4 regions of the Brevibacillus sp. FW301-21C12A genome follow, and region 1 is predicted to be linked to each of the others. Evidence: riboswitches for the same ligand, from Rfam matches in the RefSeq annotation. Region 1 holds a riboswitch; each other region holds the start of a gene.
The links. A riboswitch is a leader RNA that binds a small molecule or an ion and turns the genes downstream of it on or off. The one in region 1 is predicted to bind S-adenosylmethionine.
Positions count from the first base shown of each region.

Region 1 (2,198 bases):
CTCACGATTTTCTTCCTCCCCTGCTTCTCTCATGCGTCCGCCGCTATACCGCGTAAAAGCGCATGTTTCTTTTTGTGTGGAAAACGTCTCGGCGTTGCCAGTGCGGTCGTGACCGTATGGACCGTACGGCTTACACTTCCTTCTCGCCAGGCCAAGCCAGCATGCCGCCGACCATATTGGCAGCGTCAAAGCCAAGCTCACACAAATATTCGGTCGCTCTGTGGCTGCGCGCACCGCTGCGGCACACCATGACGACCGGGATCTCCTTGTCCAGCTCGTCGATGCGATGCGGCAAAAAGCCGAGCGGAATCAGCTTGGCTTCTTTGATATGGCCTTCGTTCCACTCCTCCACCTCACGCACGTCAATCACCTGAAGCTTTTCGTTGGCCGCGAGCTTTTCCAGCAGCTCCTGCGGGGTAATTTCCTTCACGCCATGGCTCATCGCGTATGTTCCTCCTATATGTACAATCGTTTGGTCGTTTTCTGCCACTCCCATCATATCATAGGGCCATGCCATTTTCTAACGACGCGGGCGGCGAAAGCGCGGAGATATAGGGACAAATTTGTGACAGTGTGAGGGTGGGTTTGTTTTTGGACAGGGAGATGGTTGGTCGGTACAGGCGGGTGACACATTTACAAAAATAACCATTCTATATATGAAGACTACTATACAAAACAGCATTCTCTTTTTGGTTTGGAAAAAGGCGGGTGCAAGAAACGCAGAGCACCCTTGGAGTGCGGGGCATCAGCCTGCAAACCACGTCAACAAGGCGTATCACACAGGTACTTTGGACGTCATGGGAAACAGCATGAACGGGTGAGCATGAACAAATCTCTCAACGCCTCAATCCCACCAAATCCAACCTGATAACTCATTATTGATTATTGACAGCGAAGTGTGGTTTTTCATACAATTATGACAACAACTGAAGCAACAGTTCATCAAGAGCGGTGGAGGGACAGGCCCTGTGAAACCCGGCAACCAGCAAGCGTGCCTTGCGCGGTGCTAATTCCTGCAGAATCCATAGATTCTGAGAGATGAGTGCACACCCGTGTATAGCCGGAGCCTTCTTCTCCTCAGAGGAATGCTCCGTTTTTTTATCCCTAATCCCCATATATAAAGGAGAGATAAGCATGTCTGACCAGCAACAATGGAAACCGGAAACCCTCGCTGTACATGGTGGACAAGAAGTAGATCCCGTAACAGGCTCGCGCGCCGTTCCGATCTATCAGACGACTTCCTACGTCTTCCGCGACACGGAGCACGCCGCCAACCTGTTTGGCTTAAAAGAGTTCGGCAACATTTACACCCGCATCATGAATCCGACCCAGGACGCCTTTGAAAAGCGCGTGGCACTCCTGGAAGGCGGCGTCGGTGCTCTGGCAACTTCCTCTGGTCAGGCAGCGATCACCTTTTCCATTTTGAACATCGCCCAAGCCGGGGATGAAATTGTCGCATCCAGCAGCTTGTACGGCGGTACGTACAACCTTTTTGCGCACACTTTGCCGCGTCTTGGCATCAAGGTTCACTTTGTCGATCAGTCCAATCCGGAAAACTTCCGGGCGTTCATCAATGAGAAAACAAAGGCGCTCTTTTGCGAGACGATCGGCAACCCTCGCATTGACGTGGCGGACTTGCAGGCAATCGCTGACATCGCGCACGAAAACGGCGTGCCGCTGATCGTGGACAACACGTTCGCTTCGCCGATCCTGTGCCGTCCATTCGAGCATGGCGCAGACATCGTCGTCCACTCCACGACCAAGTTCATCGGCGGGCACGGCACAGCGATCGGCGGCATCATCGTCGATTCCGGCAAGTTCGACTGGAACAACGGCAAATTCCCGGGCCTGACGACACCAGACCCGAGCTACCACGGCGTCGTCTATACGGAAGCAGTCGGACCGCTCGCCTACATCATCAAGGCGCGCGTCCAACTGCAGCGCGACATCGGCGCAGCCGTGGCCCCGATCAACTCCTTCCTGTTCCTGCAAGGTCTGGAGACGCTGCACCTGCGCATGGAACGCCACAGCCAGAACGCCCTGGCCGTAGCCCAATTCCTCGCCGCGCATCCAGCGGTCGAGTGGGTCAGCTACCCTGGCCTGGAAGGTGACGCCCACTACGCCCTTGCGCAAAAATATTTGCCAAAAGGCGCTGGCGCCATCCTCACCTTTGGCATTCGCGGCGGTGTCGAGGCAGG
Region 1 is NZ_JBYTBG010000036.1:18,054-20,251, forward strand. Features, by position in the region: gene AC3WQH_RS19225 (SCO family protein) at 1-5, opposite strand, end outside; gene AC3WQH_RS19230 (rhodanese-like domain-containing protein) at 131-442, opposite strand; SAM riboswitch class I at 937-1,045, shown strand; gene AC3WQH_RS19235 (homocysteine synthase) at 1,135-2,198, shown strand, end outside.

Region 2 (2,198 bases), on a different contig from region 1:
CAGGCAGAATCAAGGCGTGGAGGAAACGTTTGCCTAATGGCAGATGCGAGGGGTACAATAGACGTACTACCGTTTACGAGGAGGCATCCGAATGGCTGAAACCGTATCCCAAACCTTGTCGGAAGAACTGTTCGCGCTCCTGCAAAAAGAGCGATTTGTGACGCTCGGCACCGTCGATCACGAGACAGGAGCGCCATCGCTCAGCTCCTTGTCCTGGACATTGGCGGTGAACAGCGGACTCATCCGCTTTGCCGTGGATAACCGCTCGCGCATACTCGCCAATATTGCCAAAGAGCCGCAGGTCGTCCTGCATCTGATCGGGGCAGGCTCCTCTTTTGCGATCAACGGACGCGCCGCAGTGAAAGCCGAGCGGCTGGAGGGCGTTCCGCTGAAGCTGGCGCTGGTGGAGATCGCGATTGACTCCGTCCGAGACGTCATGTTTTACGGCTCGCGCATTTCCGTAGAACCGCAATACGAAAAGACGTACGACAAAAACGCGGCTGCGAAGCTGGACAACCAGGTCATGACTGCGCTGAAAAACGCCTAGTCAAGACGGCCGCACAACAGTGGAAAATCCTGTTGACAAAAAACCGCCGTATCCTTTAGTATTAGGTCATTCAAATTGAATAGCAAAACTTCTTATCCAGAGAGGCGGAGGGACTGGCCCGATGATGCCCGGCAACCAATCACCTGCATGTTCGTTCATGCGGGGAGATAATGGTGCTAATTCCTGCAGAGTTTTTTAACTCTGAAAGATGAGAAGGTCTTGCTTACGGTGACGTAAACAAAGCCTTCTTTCAGAGGAAAGGGGGCTTTTTTCATGCCCCTCGTACATCATTGGAGGGAGAGAGTTACGTATGAGACTGGAAACAAAATTGATTCAAGCAGGCGTAGGCAGAGATGAAAAAACAGGGGCGGTCAGCTTTCCTGTCTACTATGCCACCGCATATCGCCACCCGGCATTGGGGCAGAGCACAGGCTTTGACTATACACGCACGGCCAATCCGACCCGCACGGTTTTGGAAGAAGCCATCGCCGAGGCAGAATCGGGCGATGCGGGCTTTGCCTGCGCATCGGGAATGGCGGCGGTTCATACGGTCATGGGGCTGTTTTCCCAGGGAGATCATCTCATTGTGTCGCTCGATTTGTACGGAGGGACGTATCGCTTGTTTGATCAGGTGCTTTCCCGCTACGGCCTGTCTTTTACGTACGTAGACTTGCGCGACCTGGAAGCGGTGCATAACGCGCTGCGAGCCGAGACAAAGGCGATCTTCGTCGAGACGCCGACGAATCCGCTCATGCAGATTACCGATCTTCGCCAAATCGCCGGGCTGGCAAAGCAGCATGGACTTTTGACGATAGTCGACAACACGTTCATGACCCCTTATTGTCAACGCCCGCTGGAGCTTGGCGCAGATATCGTGTTGCACAGTGCGACGAAGTACTTGGGTGGCCACAACGATGTACTGGCCGGACTGATCGTGACAAAAGGCGAGGAGTTGTCGGAAAAAATCCGGTTTTTGCATAATTCCATCGGAGCGGTATTGGGTCCACAAGATAGCTGGCTGTTGGTACGCGGAATGAAGACATTGGCGCTGCGCATGGAAAGACATCAGACAAACGCGCTCGCGGTTGCAAAAAAGCTGCAGGAGCATCCGGCTGTCGCCGAAGTGTTTTACCCAGGGCTGCAAGAACACCCCGGGCATGCCATCCAGGCGAGCCAGGCAAGCGGTTATAGCGGTATGGTTTCATTCCGGGTACGGTCTGCGGAGCAGGTGGGCTTGTTTTTGCAAAATCTGCGCATCGTTTCTTTTGCGGAAAGCCTTGGCGGCGTCGAGTCGTTGTGTACGTATCCGGCGACACAGACCCACGCTGACATTCCGCTGGAAGTACGGGAGTATGTCGGCGTTTGTGACCGATTGCTGAGGCTGTCGGTCGGGATTGAGCATCCGGAAGACTTGATCGCTGATCTGTTTCAGGCTTTGGACGCAAGTCTTGTCGTTGGGGGGGCTGCGCGATGAATTTCGCAACGAAGGTTTTGCATGGCTCTACTTGCATCGATCCGTTCACAGGGGCGTCGTCGGTTCCGATTTACCAGGCTTCCACGTTTCACCAGTTTGATCTCGACCAGCCAGGCACGTATGACTACGCCCGTTCCGGCAATCCGACCAGACACGCGCTGGAGGAAGCGATTGCCG
Region 2 is NZ_JBYTBG010000003.1:68,165-70,362, forward strand. Features, by position in the region: gene AC3WQH_RS03140 (pyridoxamine 5'-phosphate oxidase family protein) at 92-547, shown strand; SAM riboswitch class I at 637-762, shown strand; gene AC3WQH_RS03145 (aminotransferase class I/II-fold pyridoxal phosphate-dependent enzyme) at 858-2,021, shown strand; gene AC3WQH_RS03150 (trans-sulfuration enzyme family protein) at 2,018-2,198, shown strand, end outside.
Region 2: it holds a riboswitch for S-adenosylmethionine, as region 1 does, so the genes downstream of both, AC3WQH_RS03145 (aminotransferase class I/II-fold pyridoxal phosphate-dependent enzyme) here and AC3WQH_RS19235 (homocysteine synthase) in region 1, are expected to answer to the same signal.

Region 3 (2,198 bases), on a different contig from region 1:
GCAGCGGACGGACAGGCCAAAATCGCTTTTCAGCACTTCCTCGTGCTCTTCGCGAATCCCTGTTACGATCAACCCCGCGCGCAATACTCCGCCCAGATCGAATTGGACTTTCAGCTTCGTCACCGTCACGCCCGCCTCGCGCAAGAAATGCAGGACGCGATCAGGCGTCGCAGCGAGACACGAGCCTTCGAGATAACACAGCACGCGCTCGTCCTGCCATTGACCCGGCTGCGCTTCGGCCGTTTTTTCCTTCCAGGCCGGATGCGGGGTAAACGGCTGCGTCAACAAATAAGCCAAATCCTCGACAACGGCGCTTGCCGTCGGCAGCTCGCCTGCGCCTCTGCCCGTAAACAGCAGATCGCCTACGATGTTTCCGGAAAGCTGAACAGCGTTGAAAGCATCCTGAATTTGCGCCAGCGGATGAGCGACAGGCAGCATGGTCGGCTGAACCGAGAGCCGGATTCCTTGCTCTGTTTTGTGCGCCTGGGCAATCAGCTTGATCCGGTAGCCCAGCTCGTTTGCGATACGGATGTGACCAGGAGACAAATCGGCAATCCCTTTGCGCACGACATTTGCAAGCGGCAGCGATTCTCCGTACACAAGCTGCGCGAGAATGTACAGTTTGTACATCGCGTCGAATCCTTCCACGTCAGAGCGCGGATCGGCTTCCGCATACCCCAGCTCCTGCGCTTGCTTCAACACTTCCTGATAGGGAAGCTGCTCCGCTTCCATTTTCGTCAGGATGAAGTTCGTCGTACCGTTGAGAATGCCGCGCACTCCTTGAATATCGTTCGTGCGCAAAAACTGTCGCAGCACGCTCAAAATCGGGATGCCGCCTGCCACGCTCGCCTCATAGGCCAGATGGACCTGATGCCGGTTTGCCAGATCGACCAACTCTGTGCCGCGTTTGGCAAGCAGCTCCTTGTTCGCCGTCACCACGTGGCAGCCTTTTTCGATCAAGGCACGGACGTAGTCATACGTCGGCTCGACGCCCCCCATCACCTCGACGACAATGTCCACATCGCTTTTCAACACGTCCTCAAAATCCGTGGTCAAAAGCGCGGGATCTACCTGAACGGCCCGTTCTTTTTCCGAATCGCGGACCAATGCTTTGACAATTTCGATTCGCTTGCCCAATCTCGCAGCCAGCTTCTCCTGCTGCGAACGAATCGTCTTGATGACGCCGCCCCCTACTGTTCCCAATCCAAGCAGCCCTACCTTGACTACACCTGCGCTCATTTCTACCACCTCATAGCAATATTTTCGTAAAAAGAAAAAACCTTCCCGCTAAGAAGAAGGTTTTGGCATCAACGAAATCCTTCTCCTTATCTCCCAGGACGCTTCCGCCCTGCAGGAATTGGCACCTTGTCACAAGCTGTGTGACGGTTGCCGGGCTTCATCGGGCCAGTCCCTCCGCCTCTCTGGATAAAGAAAACTATGAATTTTTGCTCTTTCTCGTCGAGAAAGCGGCCAAGCGAAAAGCTTATTGGAAAAGAAAGCCTTTGTTGAGCGGAAACATCAAAAAACCTTCTTCGCTAAGAAGAAGGTTCGTCATAACTGCTACGATGTACCCGCTTCTTATCTTTCGGAACGAAAACGCCCCGCAGGAATTGGCACCTTGTCGCACTACGCAACGGTTGCCGGGCTTCATCGGGCCAGACCCTCCACCTCTCTGGATAAGAACTTTGTTTGCTGTTGAGCCTATTCTAAGAAATTCCAAAGCATTCGTCAACAAAATTCTTTTTCGTTTTTAACCAGGCTAGATGCGGTCAGAAACGGTTCAGATACGGCCAAAAACGGGACAACCGTTCCGAATGTACGGTCGCCTTCACCTGGCAAAAACGCTTTCGACTTCCTCCGTACTGCAGCAAACGCAACGGACCAGCCCTTCCTCGCTTTCCCCCGACAGCTCTCGTTCTTCGACATAACCGCACCATTGACAGATGAAAAGCTGAACCATGCTGCCCCCTCCTTTAAGTTGCTCACGGTCAATCAGCGCCGATTTCCTCTCCCCAAAACAAAAAACGCATTTTCTACTGATCGAAAAAAGATCCGATCGTTAGAAAATGCGCAGGCAAGCAATAGACATCCTTGTCCGTTTGCCAGTATGGCGAGTCCTCTAACACCTCCCTATCTCCCGTAGGTCCATCAGTGTTGTTGAAACAGGCAGGTCTCCTGACTTCGGGATCATCGTCTGG
Region 3 is NZ_JBYTBG010000003.1:188,870-191,067, reverse strand. Features, by position in the region: gene AC3WQH_RS03715 (homoserine dehydrogenase) at 1-1,239, opposite strand, end outside; SAM riboswitch class I at 1,323-1,432, opposite strand; SAM riboswitch class I at 1,576-1,683, opposite strand; cobalamin riboswitch at 2,149-2,198, opposite strand, start outside.
Region 3: it holds a riboswitch for S-adenosylmethionine, as region 1 does, so the genes downstream of both, AC3WQH_RS03715 (homoserine dehydrogenase) here and AC3WQH_RS19235 (homocysteine synthase) in region 1, are expected to answer to the same signal.

Region 4 (2,198 bases), on a different contig from region 1:
GGGAAAATGCGCACGATCGTTTTTGCCTCAATCGGCGTCATTCTGATTTCCGTCGGGCTTGGCGTCACGCATGACTTTACGCTGTACACGATCTTGTTGTTGCTGAACGGGCTGTTTTACGGCACGCTCTCTCCGGTGATGAATGCACTCGCTGTCGTGCTGTGGCCGGAAGGCGGGCGCAAAGGGATCAACATGATCTACGTCGCGCTCAACGCCGGGGTGGCGGCTGGCTCTGCCCTCGGCGGCTTGCTGGCGAGCATTTCGTTTGCCTGGACGTTTTTTGGCAACGCGATCTCGCAAGTCATCGTGCTCGTCATGTTCGTGCTCATTTTGCCTCGGCAGCTCAAGGCAGTTGCAGAGCGGGGCTATCGGGCGGAGCAAGCCAATACCGCAGGCACTCCCGCCGCTGCTGTCCAAAGCGCTGCCAAGCCGAAGCCAGTTGAGGCGCTTTCGCCGCTACAGCAACTGCCGACGAAAAAAGTGGCGTGGGGCGCCCTACTGCTCTTGTGCAGCGGGCTGTTAATCAGTTGGATTGTCTACGTCCAGTGGACGACGGTGTTGTCGACCTACATGCAATCGTTGGGCATTTCCTTGCGTCAGTACAGCTTGCTCTGGACGATCAACGGCGGCCTGATTTTGTTCGGCCAGCCGCTGATCGCCTGGGTCATTGGCCGCTTCGCCCGCACGCTGCGAGCGCAGATGCTGCTCGGCTCCTACGTGTTCGTGCTGTCGATGCTGATTTTGTCGCAGACGACCTCCTACGCCGGCTTTGTCGCCGGGATGTTCATCATGACGCTTGGAGAAATGCTCGTCTGGCCGGCCGTGCCTGCCGTGGCAGCAGAGTTTACGCCACAGGGGCGAGAAGGCTTCATCCAAGGGCTGATCTCCGGCACAGGCTCTGCGGGACGCATGCTCGGCCCATTGCTCGGAGCGGTCATTTTCCAGCATTTTCAGGCACAAGGACTTTTGTACATCATGGCGGGGCTGGCGCTAATGTCTGTCGCGTTTTTCGCCCTGCACAGCTCGTTTCAAGGTCGCACCCGAAAAGTGCCAGCCGCGACCGTAGAAAAGATGTAGCCAGGAAAAATTCGCGGGCCTCGCGAAGCGTCTTGACACGTTCGGAGCCCGCAATGTAGTATGAAGAAGATTAAAAACAGTATATTCCGTGTGATTTACTTATGAAGAGAGGCGGAGGGACTGGCCCTATGAAGCCCGGCAGCGGATCTGCGCGCTTGCGCGTTGCAGATGCTGTGCCAATTCCAGCAGGATAATTCCTGACAGATAAGGACGTGACCAAGCTGATCTCCCCCTTTTTCTGTACGGAAAGAGGGGGTTTTTGCTGTACATTGGCCTAAAAAGAAAGGAACTGAAGACAGATGCGCATCCAACCTTCCGACATGATTGATCGGCTCCCGACCCAGTTTTTTGCGACATTGGTGGCAAAAGTAAACAAAGTCATCGCTTGTGGGCATGACGTCATTAATCTGGGCCAAGGAAACCCGGACCTGCCTACGCCGCCGCACATTGTGGAAGAGCTGAAGGCACAGGCAGAAAATCCGCTGCATCACAAATACCCGCCGTTTTCCGGCCGACTGGAGCTGAAGCAGGCAGTCGCGCACTGGTACAAGCAACAATTTGACGTGGACCTCGACCCGGAGGAAGAGGTGGCGATCCTGTTCGGAAGCAAAACCGGCCTCGTGGAAATTTGCCAGGTGCTGATGAACGCAGGCGATGTGGCACTCGTACCGGACCCTGGCTACCCGGATTACTGGTCCGGCGTAGCGGTCGTAAACGGCCGGATGTCGATGATGCCGCTGACGGCCGAAAATCAGTTTTTGCCTGACTACAGCAAAATCCCGCAAGCCGATTTGGACCGCGCCAAGCTGATGTTTTTGAACTATCCGAATAACCCGACAGCGGTGAACGCCCCGTTTGAATTTTACGAGGAAACCGTCCAGTTTGCGCGCAAGCACGAGATCGTCGTCTGCCACGACTTCGCGTACGGCGCGATCAGCTACGACGGCAAAAAGCCTGTCAGCTTCATGCAGGTGCCGGGGGCAAAAGAGGTGGGCGTGGAGTTTTACACGTTGTCCAAAACGTACAATATGGCCGGCTGGCGCGTAGGCGCGATGGTCGGCAACCGCGAGCTGGTAAGGCTCATCAATCTGATTCAGGACCATTACTTCGTCAGCCTGTTT
Region 4 is NZ_JBYTBG010000008.1:76,355-78,552, forward strand. Features, by position in the region: gene AC3WQH_RS07675 (MFS transporter) at 1-1,077, shown strand, start outside; SAM riboswitch class I at 1,174-1,288, shown strand; gene AC3WQH_RS07680 (pyridoxal phosphate-dependent aminotransferase) at 1,377-2,198, shown strand, end outside.
Region 4: it holds a riboswitch for S-adenosylmethionine, as region 1 does, so the genes downstream of both, AC3WQH_RS07680 (pyridoxal phosphate-dependent aminotransferase) here and AC3WQH_RS19235 (homocysteine synthase) in region 1, are expected to answer to the same signal.